2 regions of the Faecalibacterium sp. IP-3-29 genome follow, and region 2 is predicted to be linked to the other one. Evidence: a T-box and tRNA genes for the amino acid it is inferred to sense, from the RefSeq annotation. Region 2 holds a T-box; the other holds one or more tRNA genes.

Region 1 (8,211 bases), 1.2 Mb from region 2:
TGCCCTCTTCCTCGGCGTGCTCGACCTCCTCCTTACGGGCAGGCAGCTCGGCCATGCCGCGGCGGTAGACGATGTACACAGTCTCAGCACCCAGACGCAGGGCGCTGCGGGCAGCATCCATGGCCACGTTGCCGCCGCCCACAACGGCCACCTTTTTGCCGGTGCGGATGGGGGTCTTGCTGGTGGGCAGGTAGGCCTTCATCAGGTTGGAGCGGGTCAGGAACTCGTTGGCGGAGTACACGCCCTTCAGGCTCTCGCCGGGGATGCCCATGAAGCGGGGCAGACCGGCACCGGAGCCGACGAACACGGCCTCGTAGCCGTACTCGCCCATCAGCTCGTCGATGGTCAGCACCTTGCCGATGACCATGTTGCACTCAAAATCCACGCCCATCTTCTTCAGGCCGTCGATCTCCTGCTGCACGATGGCCTTGGGCAGACGGAACTCGGGGATGCCGTACATCAGCACGCCGCCGGCCACATGCAGGGCCTCGTAGACGGTGACCTTATAACCCAGCTTGGCCAGGTCGCCTGCGGCGGTCAGACCGGCAGGGCCAGCGCCGATGATGGCAACCTTGTGGCCGTTCCATGCGGGCACGATGGGGGCGGTGTGGACGTTTTCACGGTGCCAGTCGGCCACAAAGCGCTCCAGGCGGCCGATGCCCACAGGCTCGTTCTTGATGCCGCGGGTGCACTTGCCCTCGCACTGGCTCTCCTGGGGGCAGACACGGCCGCAGACGGCGGGCAGGGAGGAGGAGCGGGCAATGACCTGATAGGCGGCTTCAAAGTCGCCCTCGGCCACATGACCGATGAACTCGGGGATATCGATGCCCACGGGGCAGCCGGTCTGGCAGGGCTTGTTCTTGCAGTGGATGCAGCGCTTTGCCTCGTTCACGGCCATCTCTTCGGTATAGCCCAGTGCAACTTCCTCAAAGTTCTTGTTGCGGACGTTGGGGTCCTGGGTGGGCATGGGGCACTTTTTGGGATCCATATTGAAAGCCATCTTACTTTGCCTCCTCAGTCTTGAACAGATTGCAGGCCTTCTCGCGGGCCTTTGCCTCAAAGGGGCGGTACATGGTGCCGCGGGCCATGGCTTCGTCGAAATCGACGAGGTCACCGTCAAAGTCAGGGCCGTCCACGCAGGCAAACTTGGTCTCGCCGCCCACGGTCAGGCGGCAGCCGCCGCACATGCCGGTGCCGTCGATCATAATGGGGTTCATGGAGACAATGCTCTTCAGCCCGTGCTTCTGGCAGGTCTTGACGACGAATTTCATCATGATCAGCGGGCCGATGGTGATGACCAGATCATACTGGTTGCCGGCGGCCACCAGCTCGTCCAGAGCGGCAGTGACCACACCCTTGGTGCCGTAGCTGCCGTCATCGGTCATAATGCGCAGCTCGTCACTGCAGGCGTTGAACTCGTCCTCGAGGATGAGCAGATCCTTATTACGGAAGCCGATGACGCTGTGGACGGTGCAGCCCTGGTCGTGCAACTCCTTGGCAATGGGCAGGGCGATGGCGCAGCCCACGCCGCCGCCGACAACACAGACCTTTTTCAGGCCCTCGGTCTCGGTGGCGCGGCCCAAGGGACCCACAAAGTCATGGACGCTGTCGCCTGCGTTCAGGCTATTCAGCTCCATGGTGGTGCCGCCCACGATCTGGAAAATGATATCCACAGTGCCCTTTTCGCGGTCGTAACCGGCCACGGTCAGGGGGATGCGCTCGCTGTCCTCAAACGGGCGCACAATGATGAACTGGCCCGGCTTTGCCTTTTTGGCAATGAGCGGGGCTTCAATGACCATCTTTGTCACGGTGGGGTTCAACGCGACCTTTTCAGTGATCTTGTACATTGCGGTTGCTCCTTTTTCTGGCAAAATCTCGGCACAAAAACACGTCTGCCCGCCCGCGCGGCACAGCAGACGTGTTTTTGTGCAACTTTTTGACAAGTTTATTATAACCTCTTTAAGAAGGGAACGCAACCGAATTTTCTTTGTGTCTGCCGCCGCAAAGCTGAAACATTTCGGTTTCATTCCGGTTTCGGCTTTGTTTTTGAAAAACAGGCGCAGACAGGCGTGTTTTGCAAAAAGTCTGATTTTTTGGAAATTTGTTGTTGACAAAGCCTGCGTTTTACGCTATAATAGCCAACGTCGCCGGGAGCGAAACCCCGGCAGACCACATGAAATGTGCGGCCGTAGCTCATCTGGTAGAGCGCCACCTTGCCAAGGTGGAGGTAGCGAGTTCGAGCCTCGTCGGCCGCTCCATTTTGTGGAAGTTTAGCTCAGCTGGGAGAGCATCTGCCTTACAAGCAGAGGGTCAGCGGTTCGAGCCCGTTAACTTCCACCATGTGGCCCGGTAGCTCAGTTGGTTAGAGCACCAGCCTGTCACGCTGGGGGTCGTCGGTTCGAGCCCGATCCGGGTCGCTGCTGCTTCTCTGGAAGCAGCTTATATGCCTCTGTAGCTCAGTCGGTAGAGCAGGGGACTGAAAATCCCCGTGTCATTGGTTCGATTCCGATCGGAGGCACTTTATATGCGGCCGTAGCTCATCTGGTAGAGCGCCACCTTGCCAAGGTGGAGGTAGCGAGTTCGAGCCTCGTCGGCCGCTCCAGACAAATAAGCCACTGCAAAACATGATTCGTCGTGTGATGCAGCGGCTTTTTTGTACGTTGAAAGCTTTTTTGGAATTGAAAAAGGAGGGAAAAACGCAGTGATATTCGGAAAGTACATCAACCGGTATTACCTCAAGCATGCTCCCGTGCTGCTGCTGGGCCTTGCCGCCCTGCTGACGGTGGATTACATCCAGCTTTTGATCCCCCAGCTCTACCGGCTGGTCATCAACGGTGTGAACCTTGGCCAGGTGGTGGTGAACGGTGAGACGCTGCTCTTTACCAAAGAGGTGCTGCTGCAGCACATCTGCCTGCCCATGATCTGGATCGTGGTGCTGATGGTCATTGGGCGCTTTTTGTGGCGCATCTGTTTCTTCGGCTCGGCGGTGCGGGTCGCGGCAGACCTGCGGGAGCGGATGTTCGACCACAGCCGCAGGCTGTCCCAGCAGTACTATCAGGTGAACAAGGTCGGCAACCTGATGAGCCTGTACACCAACGACCTGGACACCATTCAGGAGTGCTTCGGCGACGGCGTGCTGATGTTCTTCGACGCGCTGACCCTGGGTCTGCTGGCCCTTTATAAGATGTGGACCATGGATGTGCGGCTGACCCTGCTGGCCCTGATCCCGGCGCTGATCATGTTTGCCATCGGCACCCAGATGAGCAAGGTGATGACCCGGCGCTGGGAGGAGCGGCAGCAGGCCTTCTCCGGTCTTTCCGATTTCGCGCAGGAGAACTTTTCCGGCATTGCGGTCATCAAGGCCTTTGTCAAGGAGTACAAGGAACTGCAGGCCTTCCGGAAGCTGAACAAGGAAAACGAGGAGATCAACGTGACCTACACGAAGATCGCCACCCTGCTGGAGGTGCTGGTGACCCTGTTCGTGGAGTCCGTGATCTGCATCATTCTGGGTTACGGCGGCTATCTGGTCTATCAGGGTCGATTCAACGCCGGCCAGCTGGTGGAGTATATCGGCTACTTTGAGGCCATCGTCTGGCCCATCATGGCTGTGTCCATGCTGATCGAAAAGACCAGCCGCGGCAGGGCCTCCCTGAACCGCATCACTGAGCTGCTGGATGCCCCCATCGATGTGGCCGACCGCCCCGGCGTGGCCGACCTGACCGACCCCAAAGGCGGCATCGAGTTCCGCCACCTGAACTTCCGCTACCCGGACGGCGAGTACGATGTGCTGCGGGATATCTCCTTTACCATTGCGCCCGGCGAGAGCGTGGGCATCGTGGGCAAGACCGGTGCGGGCAAGACCGCCCTGGTGGACCTGCTGCTGCGCACCTATAATGTGCCGGACGGAACCCTGTTCGTGGACGGCAGGGATGTGAACAGCCTCTCCATCCACTCGGTGCGCAATGCCTGTGCCTACGTTCCGCAGGATAATTTCCTGTTCTCGGACACCATCGCCCACAACATTGCCTTTGGTGTGGACGATGCCACCCCCGAGGACATCGAGCGGGCGGCAAGCATGGCCGATGTGCGGGATAATATCGTGGATTTCAAGGACGGCTACGAGACCGTTCTGGGCGAGCGCGGCGTGACGGTGTCCGGTGGTCAGAAGCAGCGCATCTCTATCGCCCGCGCCCTGCTCAAGGACGCGCCCATCCTGATCCTGGATGACTCCGTCTCGGCGGTGGATACCAGCACCGAGAAGATCATTCTGGACAACCTCAAGAACAGCCGGGCAGGCAAGACCACCCTGCTCATTGCCCACCGCATTTCCACGGTGGAGCGGCTGGATAAGATCGTATTCCTCAACGAGGGCCGGGTGGAAGCCGTCGGGCCCCACGATCAGCTGTATGCTTCCTGCCCGGAGTACCGCCGGATGGTCGATCTGCAGCGGCTGGAGGATGAGACGAAGGGAGGCGAAAACGCATGATGCATCTGAATCCATTGGTTCTGGTGGGCGCTGTCATCGGCGTGATCACCGCCCTGCTGGTGGCAGCCTATGCCGCCGTCAAGGACAAAAAGACCGCCATGGGCTTTGAGCGCAACATGGAGGACGGCGAGATCATGCGCCGCCTTGCCCGCTATGCCCGGCCCTACCTGAGCAAATTCCTCATTGTGGGCGTGCTGATGCTCTTCTCCATTGCCTACGATATCATTTCACCCCTCATCGTGGGCCGCATCGAGGAGCTGGTGGCCGGGGAGTTTGAACTCCGCGCCCTCTTCCTGGGCGTGTCAGTGTATGCAGGCGTGCTGGTGTTCTCTATGGGCAGCACTTACCTGCAGGCCGTGATTTTGCAGCGGGTGGGCCAGCGCATCATCTCCGATCTGCGCGAGGATCTGTTCAGCCACATTGAATCTTTGGCACACGAGCAGCTCAACGAGATCCCGGTGGGCAAGCTGGTCACCCGAGTGACCAACGATACCAACGCCATCTCCATGATGTTCACCAACCTCTTGGTCCAGCTGACCAAGAACAGCTTTGTCATTCTGGGCATTCTGGTGGCCATGCTCTGCCTGAACTACGAGCTGACGTTGATGGTGCTCTGCTTTGTGCCCTTCATCGTGATCTTCACGGTCATCTTCCGCAAGTTCTCCCGCCGCGCCAACCGCAAGCTCAAGAACGCGACCACCGATATCAATACCTATCTGTCAGAAAACCTGTCCGGCATCAAGGTCACCCAGATCTTTGGCCGGGAGGACGAAAAGATGGAGGACTTCCGCCAAAAGAGCCAGAAGCTGGCCCGGGCCAATCAGGAGCAGATCTTCGTGTTCAGCGTGTTCCGTCCGCTGGTGTATATGCTCTATGTCAGCTCGATCCTGTGCCTGTTCTATCTGGGCGGCATGGGTCACCTGAACAACGTCAGCTTTCTGGGTCAGACCATTTCCAGCGGTACCATCGTCACCTTTTATATGTACATCTCCAAGTTCTTCACCCCCATCCAGAACCTGGCCGAACAGTTCAACTGGCTGCAGTCGGCGCTGGCATCGGCAGAAAAGGTGTTCTCCATCATGGACATCCAGCCCAAGATGCAGGATGCCCCCGATGCCATTGAGCTGGACGAGGTGAAGGGCGAGATCGAGTTCCGGGACGTGTGGTTCAGCTACGTTCCCGGCGAGTGGGTGCTGCAGGGCGTTTCCTTCCATGTGGATGCCCGCCAGACGGTGGCCTTTGTGGGTTCCACCGGCTCCGGCAAGAGCACCATCCTCTCCCTGATCTGCCGGAACTACGAGTTCCAGAAGGGCCAGATCCTGATCGACGGTATCGACATCCGCAAGATCAAGATCTCCTCCCTGCGCAGGCACTTCGGCCAGATGCTGCAGGATGTGTTCCTGTTCTCGGGTACCATCCGTTCCAACATCGTTCTGCGGGAAGAGGGTATCCCCGACAGCGAGATCATGGAGGTCTGCCGCTACGTCAACGCCGACAAGTTCATCAACAAGCTGGACCACGGGCTGGACGAAGAGGTGCGTGAGCGCGGCAACAACTTCTCCGCCGGGCAGCGGCAGCTGCTCAGCTTTGCCCGCACCATCATCCATAAGCCCAGCGTGATGATCCTGGACGAAGCTACTGCCAACATCGACACCGAGACCGAGCTGCTGATTCAGGATTCGCTGGAAAAGATGCGTACCGTGGGCACCATGCTCATTGTGGCCCACCGGCTGTCCACCATCCAGCATGCGGACAACATCATCGTGCTGTCCCACGGTAAAATTCTGGAGCAGGGCACCCACCAGCAGCTGCTGGCCCGGCATGGCCGCTACTACCAACTGTATACCCTGCAATACCACAAGGCGCAGCTGAACACAGCCGAATAAGCGCAGACAGAAAGGCCGCTGACCTGAGATGAACTGCACCCCATTTGTTAGACAGTATGGTATACTGTTTAGGAAATGGGGTGTTTTTGTATGCCAAAGGGACAACGAAAGTACAACGGAGCTCAAAAGGTAGAAATCATCAAACAGCTTCACAATGAAAAATTAAGCTTTTATGAAGCATCCAGCAAGTATGGAATTCCAAGACGTACGCTTCAAGATTGGGAGCGCATCTATCTGGAAGAAGGCGAAGAGGCACTTCTGGTAGAACGTCGAGGTCGAGCCTGTGCCGCCGGTGGGACACAGAAAGGTCGGAAGCCAAAGCTGGATAAGCAAGTAGAAGAAGATCTGATTGCAGAAAATCAACGGCTTCGGATGGAGATCGATTACTTAAAAAAATTGAACGCCTTGGTACTGGAAGAGGAACGCCAAAACAGAAAGCACAAGTAGTTCAGGAGCTAAGGCAGAAATATCCATTGAAAGCATTGCTGCAACTTGCCGGACTTCCTCGCAGCACATTTTACTACTACCTGCATCGGTCTCAAAATCCTGCGAAGTACCAGATGGTAAAAAAACAGATCATTACAATCTTCAATGAGAACAAGAAGCGATACGGATATCGCAGAATTACACAAGAACTACACAACAACGATATTTGTGTGAATCACAAGACGGTTCGGAAACTCATGAAGCAGCTGGGCTTAGTCTGTCAGGTTCGCGCAAAAAGAAAGTACAACTCCTACAAGGGTGAAGTCGGAGAAGTTGCGCCAAACTTGCTGGAACGGCACTTCAAGACAAACCAGCCAAATCGAAAATGGGTCACAGATGTTACTGAATTCAAAGTGAACGACCAAAAACTCTATCTGTCTCCAATTCTCGATCTGTTCAATGGCGAAGTTGTCAGCTATAACCTGAGCCGCCATCCAAATTTCAAACAGATCACGGATATGCTGGAAGGTGCTTTTCAAAAGCTGCCGGACAAGGTTGACAATCTGATTCTGCATTCGGATCAGGGCTGGCAATACCAGATGAAGTCCTACCAGAATCTACTGAAAGCAAAAGGAATTACGCAAAGTATGTCTCGGAAAGCCACTTGTCTGGACAATGCGGTTGCCGAGAACTTCTTTGGACTGCTCAAGACAGAACTGTTCTATTTGGAAAAATTTGATTCCATTGACCAGCTTGAAAAGGCCATTATCGATTACATCGACTATTACAACAATCGCCGAATCAAATTAAAACTAAACGGCCTGAGCCCTGTGCAATACAGGATTCAGACCGTTGGGGTCGCTTAATTTGATTTTTGTCTAACTTTTGGGGTTCATATCAAGATGGGTCAGCGGCCTTTCTGTCTGCACCGAGGGTGGAGTCGTCCGCTTCCGGATCGTCGAGGGAACGCAATTAACACTTGCAAAACAGGTGCATCGCTCGTATAATAGAATGTGGTAAAATAATAAAAAAGAGAAATGGAAAGGAGGGGCCACAGGATGCAGTGGATCGATGCGATCGGCTACGAAGAAGTGATGACCTTTCTGCGCAGTACACCGGCGAACCTCTTTTTCAAGGATACGGAATGCCGTTATCTTTTTATTTCGGACGTTAGGACTTTCTTCCCCTACGGAGAAGGGCAGGAAGAGGATGTGCTGGGCAAGACAGATCTGGAGATCTGGAGCAGCGAGGAACAGGCCCGCTTTTATTATGAGCAGGACCAGAAGGTGCTTGCCACCGGCAAGGGAACCGGCTATATCACCGAGGTGCCCCGGAAGGATGGGACGGCATACTATCAGATCAAAAAGAACCCCGTTGTGCTGGAGGGAAAGATCATCGGCATCGTGGGGCTTA
Region 2 (8,211 bases):
GACCCGGCCGCTGGCAGGATTTTCAAACGCATGGCAGCAGGCTAGCCAGCTACTATCTGTATTTTTGAACCAGTATTCTACAACTGCTTTTAGCGCTTCGGTGGTAAAGCCTTTGTTCCACCAGGCCTTGCCGATGCAGTAGCCGACCTCCCACACGCCGTTCGTGTGATCGAAGCCGGGCCAGGGGTCACGCTCCGGCTCGGCGGAACTGGATGTGAACACGCTGATGGAGCCAAACACTTGCCTGGTGGATTTTTCCACGATGGCCCACTGGTAGTAATCTCCATTGGGGTAGAGCAGTGCCCATGCGGTCAGCAGTTCCCGGGTCTCGTCCACGTTTTTGTGGGGCTCCCACCGCAGCCAGCGGGTTACGTCCGGGTCGTTGGCCCAGTTGGCGTACATCATGGGGGCATCCTCCGGGGTCAGCGGGCGCAGAAGCAACCGCTCCGTTTCGATCGTTTGTGTGCCTGCATGGCGCATGATACATCTCTCCTCACATGTAAAAGTTACGCATAGGATAGCACAAAACTGCCCTGCCTGCAAGCTGTGGCACGAAAAAACGCTTGACAAGAGGCGAAACTTTATTAAACTGAAGAATATAGAGCTTATTTGTGAGATGCGAGGAAGTATATATGATGAACATCCGCGAACTGTTACAGACCCGCCCCCTGCTTTTTGATGGTGCCATGGGTACTTATTATAAGGCGGCTCCCGGGGCGGAGTGCGAGCAGGCCAACCTGACCGACCCGGCGGGGGTGCTGGCTGTCCACCGGGAGTATCTGGCGGCAGGGGCTGATGCCGTCAAGACGAATACCTTCAGCTTGCCCCGGCTGGCGGCGGCACACGCGCCCGGCTGGGAACAGCTGGCGCAGGCAGGCTGGCAGCTGGCTGTGCAGGCTGCAGAGGAGACGGGTGCCGCCGTTTTTGCCGACCTCGGTCCGGCTCCGGATACCGAGGCAGTTCCGGCGGGGCAGGTATATACGGCTGTGGCAAAGCAGTTCGCGGCGCTGGGGGCCAGAAATTTCCTGTTCGAGACCCTGAGCTCCGATGCGGGCCTTCTGGATGCCGTGGGGGCCATCAAGGCGGAAGTGCCGGATGCCTTTGTGATGGTGTCCTTTGCGGTCCTGCCCGACGGCTACACCCGGGAGGGCATGTACTGCAAAGACCTTGCCCGGCGGATGCAGGAAAGCGGCATCGTGGATGTCGTGGGCCTGAACTGCGTGTCGGCACCCGGTGCCATGCGCACACTGGCAAAGCAGCTGGGGGGCACGCTGCCCCTGTCGGTCATGCCCAACGCGGGTTATCCCGTTGTCACCCGGACGCAGGTGAAGTATCAGGGCAGGCCGGAGTACTTTGCAAGGGAGCTGGGCCGTCTGGCCGCCGAGGGCACGGTTCAGATCCTGGGCGGCTGCTGCGGCACCACTCCTGCCCACATTGCCGCCCTGCGGGCAGAGTTGGACAGCCTGCCCGTGGTGGAAAAAACGACTCCGACAGAAGAGTTTTCCACCGTGAAGGAACAGACGGTGGAAAACGAGGACGCTTTTCTGCGCAAGCTGAACGCAGGGGAAAAGGTCATTGCCATTGAGCTGGATTCTCCCCGCAATGCGGACCTGACCGGTTATCTGGAAGGGGCAAAAAAGCTGCAGGCGGCGGGCGCTGATCTGCTGACCATTGCCGACTGCCCCATTGCACAGGCCCGGATGGATTCCTCTCTGGTGGCCTGCCGGGTCCACCGGGAGCTGGGGCTGTGCACCCTGCCCCACATGACCTGCCGCGACCGCAACCTGAACGCCACCAAGGCCCTGCTGCTGGGCCTGTATGCCGAGGGCGTGCGGGAGATGCTGGCCATCACCGGTGACCCCATCCCCACGGCAGAGCGGGACGAGGTGAAGAACGTTTACCAGTTCAACTCCCGCAAGCTGGCCCAGTACATCGTCTCGCTGGCAGGGGAAGGCCGGGAGATGCCCGGCCCTATGACCGTGTTCGGTGCCCTGAATCTGAACGCCCGCAACTTTGATGTGGAGCTGCGCCGGGCAAAGGAGAAGCTGGAAAACGGCATGAGCGGCTTTCTGACCCAGCCGGTGCTCTCGGCACAGGCGGTGGAAAACCTGAAAAAGTCCCGGGAGACGCTGGGGGCCGATGCGAAGATCCTGGCCGGTATCATGCCGGTGGTCAGCCAGCGCAACGCCATCTTCATGGAGAACGAGATCAACGGCATCCATGTGGAGGACTGGATCATTGAAAAGTTTGCCGGGCTCGACCGTGCCCAGGGCGAGGAGCTGGGTCTTGCCATCTCGCTGGAAATGGCAAAGGCCGCCCTGCCGTATGCGGACGGCCTCTACCTGATGACCCCCTTCAACCGGGTGGCCCTGATGGAGCGGCTGATCGGCAGATTGAAGCAGGAAGTTCTCGGAGCATATTGACAAAACGCCAAAAAAACGTTATATTCTTTGTATAAATGCAACGAGAAAGAGTGTGCGCGGCAAACCGCCTTGCAGAGAGCCGGGGGCAGGTGAGAGCCCGGCAGGTAAGCGCTGCGCACTGTCGCTTTTGAGCAGGGGCGGTGAAGCCAGTAGCCGCCCTCGGAGCTGCCCCACGTTACCGGGGCATCAAGGGGCACGGGCTGTGTTTGCAGCCGGTGCAATTTGGGTGGTACCGCGGTATGTAGTTTACAGCCGTCCCATGGAACGTTCCGTGGGGCGGCTTTTTTCGTCCCACTCATCACATTTTTGGGAGGATACAATGAAAGAACTCGCAAAACAGTACGATCCCAGCCAGGTGGAAGACCGCATCTACCAGTTCTGGCAGGACGGCGGCTACTTCCACACGGAAGCGGACCCCGACAAGAAGCCTTACACCATCGTCATGCCCCCTCCGAACGTGACCGGCCAGCTCCACATGGGCCATGCGCTGGATAACACCATGCAGGATGTGCTCATCCGCACCAAGCGGATGCAGGGCTATGCCGCCCTGTGGGTGCCCGGCACCGACCACGCATCCATCGCCACCGAGGCCAAGGTCGTGGAGGCCATGCGTGCCGAGGGCCTGACCAAGGAGATGGTGGGCCGCGACGGATTCCTGGAGCGCGCCTGGGACTGGAAGACCAAGTACGGCAACCGCATCGTCAGCCAGCTGAAAAAGCTGGGCACCAGCTGTGACTGGCAGCGGGAGCGCTTTACCATGGACGAGGGCTGCTCGGATGCCGTCAAGGAAGTGTTTGTGCGCCTGTACGACAAGGGCCTGATCTACCGCGGCAACCGGATGGTCAACTGGTGCCCCCACTGCAACACCTCCATCTCGGATGCTGAGGTGGAGTACGAGGAAAAGGACGGCAATTTCTGGCACCTGCTCTACCCGGTCAAGGAGACCGGCGAGATGCTGGAGCTGGCAACCACCCGCCCCGAGACCATGCTGGGTGATACCGCTGTTGCCATCAACGGCGAGGACCCCCGCTATGCCCATCTCCACGGCTGCCATGTTGTCCTGCCCCTGCTGAACAAGGAGATCCCCATCGTCTGCGACGAGCACGCTGATATGACCAAGGGCACCGGTGTCGTCAAGATCACCCCCGCCCACGACCCCAACGACTTTGAAGTGGGTCTGCGCCATGATCTGCCCATCGTCCGGGTGTTTACCTACGACGGCCACATGACCGGTGCTGCCGATAAGGCCGCTGCCGATGCACTGTTTGCCGCAGGCAAGAACACCGTGAATGAGCCCGAGGTGCTGGACTGCGGCAAGTACGCCGGCATGACCACCCTCGAGGCCCGCAAGGCCATTCTGGCAGACCTGAAGGAGGGCGGCTTCCTGAAGGAGATCGAGCCCCTGAAGCACGAGGTCGGCACCTGCTACCGCTGCCACTCCACCATCGAGCCCATGGTCTCCAAGCAGTGGTTCGTCAAGATGGAGCCTCTGGCAAAGCCCGCCATCGAGAGCGTGGAGAAGGGCGAGATCAAGTTCGTGCCCGAGCGCTTTACCAAGAACTACCTCAACTGGATGAAGGGTACCCGCGACTGGTGCATCAGCCGTCAGCTGTGGTGGGGCCACCAGATCCCGGCCTTCTACTGCGATGACTGCGGCGAGACCGTGGTCGCCAAAGAGATGCCCTGCACCTGCCCCAAGTGCGGCGGCAGCCACTTTACCCAGGACCCCGATACGCTGGATACCTGGTTCTCCTCCGCTCTGTGGCCCTTCAGCACTCTGGGCTGGCCCAACGAGGACAGCGCGGACCTGAAGTACTTCTACCCCACCAACACGCTGGTCACCGGCTATGATATCATCGGCTTCTGGGTCAGCCGCATGATCTTCTCCGGCCTGGCCTACACCGGCAAGGCTCCCTTCGACACTGTCTGTATCCACGGCATCGTCCGCGACAGCCAGGGCCGCAAGATGTCCAAGAGCTTGGGCAACGGCATCGACCCGCTGGAGGTCATTGCCCAGTACGGCGCGGATGCACTGCGCTTCATGCTGCTGGACGGCTCCACCCCCGGCAACGATATGCGTTACAGCGAGAAGAAGGTGGAGGCTGCCCGCAACTTTGCCAATAAGCTGTGGAACGCCACCCGCTTTGTCCTGATGAACCTGCCCGAGGACTTCCAGCCCGGCCTGCCCGAGGAGAGCAAGCTGGACATGAGCGACAAGTGGGTGCTGACCAAGCTGAATCAGGTGGCCGGTGCCATGACCGACAACCTCGACCACTTCGAGATGGGTCTGGCCGCTGCCAAGATCAACAGCTTCATCTGGGATGTCTACTGCGACTGGTTCATCGAGATCGCAAAGCCCCGCCTGAACTCCGGCGATGCAGAGCAGGCAGATACCGCCCGCCGTGTGCTGGTGTATGTGCTGGACAAGGCCCTCAAGCTGCTGCATCCCTTCATGCCCTTCATCACGGAGGAGCTGTATCAGGCCCTGCCCGGCTCCGCCGAGACCATTATGACCCAGAGCTGGCCCACCTTTGACGAGGCACACAACTGGGCCGAGGAAGAGGAAGCCTTTGAAAAGGTCATGGACTACATCAAGGCAGTCCGCACCATGCGCACCGAGATGAATGTCCATCCTGCCAAAAAGACCAGTATGATCATCGAGACGGCTGATCCCGCTCCCTTCCGGAATGCAGAGGTCTATCTGGCAAAGTTTGCCTTTGCCACCGACGTGACCTTTACGGAAAAATACGAGGGCAGCACCGATGGCATGGTGCAGGTGTCCACCCACACCGCCCGCGGCTTTATCCCCATGATGGAGCTGATCGACCGCGAGAAGGAGCTGGCCCGCCTGAACAAGGAAAAGGCCAAGGCCGAGAAGGAACTGGCCATGTTTGAGAACCAGCTGGCCAACCCCAAGTTTGTGGAGCGTGCTCCCGCCGCTCTGGTGGAAGAGATCCGCGCAAAGCGCACCAACAGCCAGAGCAAGCTGGCCAACATCGAGCAGAGCATCAAGGCTCTGGGCTAAGCGGATGCAGGAACAGAATCAACGCACCTCCCCGTGGCTCATCGCGTGGCGGGTGATCTTTACTTTTGCCCTCATCGGCTGCATCGTGTTCATCTTCTCGAACTCTCTGCAGATCGCGGATGTGTCCGAGGGGGCCAGCGGCCGGGTACTGGGGATACTGCAGGGCATCCTGCGGCATCTGGGCCTTCCCGGTGCCGCCGACCGGCTCACCATGCACATCGTGCGCAAGCTGGCGCATTTCTGCGAGTATCTGCTGGAAGGCTTCCTGCTCATGCTCTGCCTGCGGGTGTACACCCGGCACTTCTTCAAGCATGTGTCCTGGCCCATGCTGTGCGGCCTGCTCACAGCCCTGACCGATGAGACCATCCAGCTCTTTGTGCCGGGCCGCAGCGGCCAGGTCACCGATATCTGGATCGATTTTTCCGGTGTGATGACCGGCCTGCTGGTGGGGCTCATCCTGCTGGGGCTTGTCCGGATGTGCATCATTCTCTATCAACATCGAAACGAGGTTTGACGCAATGACCATTGAACAGGCAAATGCCTATTTTGCATCTCTGCCCGAGGGCTTTGCCCCGGCCCGGCAGCTGCAGGAAGCCCTCTCTGCCAAGGCAGGGCGGGTGGATTATCTGGGCGTAGCCGGTACGGCTGGCAAAACGACTGCCGCCGCCCTCACGGCGGCGGTGCTCAGAGCTGCCGGTCTCGTTACCGGCAGCTACCACGCAGGCTGTGAGCCGCTCTCTGCCCGCATCCGGGTGAATGGGGAGCCTGTGGCACCGGAGCTGCTTGCACAGGCCGCCGAGACCCTGAGCGCCCGGGAGACCCTGCCCCGTGCTGCCGCCGAGCTGGCTGCCGCTGCCCGCTGCTTTGGCGAGGCAGGCTGCGCGCTGGCCGTGGTGGAGCTGCCCGATGCGGGACTTGCCGAGGCCCTGCCCAAGATGCCGGTCTGTGCGGTCACCTCCATCGGCCCGGACGGCATCAGTGCCTCACTGGAGCGCTCCGCCGCGCTGGCGGCCGGTGTCATGCGCAAGGGCAGCATCTGCGTCACCGCGCCTGAGCAGCCCAAGGCTGTGGTCAGTGAGCTCGTTGTGGCCGCCGGTAAGGCAGACTGTGAGCTGGTCGTGCCGGACCCCGATGATATCACCTTCCTCGAAGCCGAAAAGTTTGCCAGCCGTGTGGACTACGGCGGCTATACCGTGCCGCTGGCCTTCCTGGGCCGTCACGCGGCGGGCAGTGCCGCCATTGCGGTGGAACTGGCCCTGGCCCTCTGCAAAAAGGGCTATGACATCCCCGATGAAGCCATTCTGGAAGGTCTGGCCGCTGTGGAGAACCGCAGCAGCATCCGGGTCCTCTCCCAGCGCCCGCTGGTGGTGCTGGATGCCTGCCGCACCCCGCAGCAGGCCATTGCCCTGCTCCGCGTCCTGAACATGGCCAAGGTGCGCCACCTGAGCGCTGTCATCGGTCTGGCAGAGGAAGAAGGAGCCGAGGCCTTCTTCTCCGCGCTGGAAAGCGGCTTGACGGCTGAGACCCAGAAAAAAGACCGTACCACCATGCCCGGCATGAGCGAGAATCCCTTTGATAAGGTGTTCCTCGTTCCCACGGCGGGTACGGATGCCGCCATGACCGAGCGCCTGCTGGAAAAGGCACGCTACCACTTTGATGCCGAGCTCTGCGGGAGCCTGGCCGAAGCCGTGGAGCTTGCCCGGGCCAACAGCCGCCGCGGCCTGCTGATCTGCGGCGGCGAAGCCATCGCACTGGAAGCTGCCGATCTGCTGGCTGAAAAGTAAGCGACACCCTTTTCTAAAATATGCCCGGAAGAGCCTGTACACTGATGAAAACGTGTACAGGCTCTTTTATTTTGGTTTAGAGGAAACCGCTCGGGCTATGCTTCGCTCTGCCGACCTCCCGGAAAGGGGAAGCCTTCGGCAGACCGGACAAGCCTGAGCGATTCACGCAAGGAAAGGACAGAAAATGGCAACAGTTACATTCAGTGCGGCGGACGATCTGCTCTATGCCTATCTGGCAGGTGAGATCGACCACGATGCCGCACAGAACCTGCGCATCCAGCTGGACGATGCCCTTTTGGCCCGCACCCCCAAAACACTGGTGCTCGATCTGGGCGGGGTTGGGTTTATGGATTCGTCCGGGGTGGGGCTGATTCTGGGCCGCCAGCGCTGCGCCCGCAGTCTGGGCGGAACCCTGCGTATCCAGCACGCCCCGGAGCAGCTGCGCCGCGTTCTGCGGCTGGCCAATATCCCCTGCACGGATGCAGGACAGGAGGAATGAAGATGAAAGCGGAAAACACGACCAGGATCCAATTTGATTCCCTCAGCGTCAACGAAGCGTATGCCCGCGGTGCGGCAGCGGCTTTTCTGGCCCGGTATGACCCCACCGTGCCCCAGCTGGCTGACCTGAAAACGGCGGTATCCGAAGCCGTCACCAACTGCATCGTCCACGCCTACCCCGACCGGGTGGGGCCCATCACCATGACAGTCTCCGTTTATCCGGGGCGGGTGGTCAGGATCGTGATCGCAGACAAAGGGGTCGGCATCCCGGATATCCCCAGAGCGATGGAGCCGCTCTTCACCACCGGCAACCCGGAGGAGCGCTCCGGTCTCGGTTTTGCGGTCATGCAGAGCTTTATGGATAAAGTCAGTGTGCGCTCCGCTCCCGGCCGGGGCACCCGGGTCATTCTGACAAAGCATCTGGAGGAAAAGCCCTCTACATAAAAGGAAATGAGGGAATACCATGGTAACGGACAAGACC

What was found. A T-box is a leader RNA that pairs with one kind of tRNA and senses whether it is charged. The one in region 2 lies ahead of MTP40_RS02870 (valine--tRNA ligase), so its partner is inferred to be a tRNA-Val.
Region 1: it has a tRNA-Val gene. The T-box ahead of MTP40_RS02870 (valine--tRNA ligase) is inferred to sense a tRNA for this amino acid. The anticodon was not compared.

What each region holds. Positions count from the first base shown of each region.
Region 1 covers NZ_CP094471.1:1,861,745-1,869,955, reverse strand. The annotation lists gene gltA (NADPH-dependent glutamate synthase) at 1-1,000, opposite strand, end outside; gene MTP40_RS08990 (sulfide/dihydroorotate dehydrogenase-like FAD/NAD-binding protein) at 1,002-1,847, opposite strand; tRNA gene MTP40_RS08985 (tRNA-Gly) at 2,183-2,258, shown strand; tRNA gene MTP40_RS08980 (tRNA-Val) at 2,265-2,340, shown strand; tRNA gene MTP40_RS08975 (tRNA-Asp) at 2,344-2,417, shown strand; tRNA gene MTP40_RS08970 (tRNA-Phe) at 2,446-2,518, shown strand; tRNA gene MTP40_RS08965 (tRNA-Gly) at 2,527-2,602, shown strand; gene MTP40_RS08960 (ABC transporter ATP-binding protein) at 2,702-4,486, shown strand; gene MTP40_RS08955 (ABC transporter ATP-binding protein) at 4,483-6,372, shown strand; gene MTP40_RS08950 (helix-turn-helix domain-containing protein) at 6,463-6,819, shown strand; gene MTP40_RS08945 (IS3 family transposase) at 6,768-7,664, shown strand; gene MTP40_RS08940 (sensor domain-containing diguanylate cyclase) at 7,857-8,211, shown strand, end outside.
Region 2 covers NZ_CP094471.1:618,635-626,845, forward strand. The annotation lists gene MTP40_RS02860 (GNAT family N-acetyltransferase) at 1-480, opposite strand, end outside; gene MTP40_RS02865 (bifunctional homocysteine S-methyltransferase/methylenetetrahydrofolate reductase) at 633-2,423, shown strand; T-box leader at 2,455-2,686, shown strand; gene MTP40_RS02870 (valine--tRNA ligase) at 2,743-5,448, shown strand; gene MTP40_RS02875 (VanZ family protein) at 5,453-5,962, shown strand; gene MTP40_RS02880 (folylpolyglutamate synthase) at 5,967-7,232, shown strand; gene MTP40_RS02885 (anti-sigma factor antagonist) at 7,417-7,731, shown strand; gene spoIIAB (anti-sigma F factor) at 7,734-8,174, shown strand; gene MTP40_RS02895 (sigma-70 family RNA polymerase sigma factor) at 8,194-8,211, shown strand, end outside.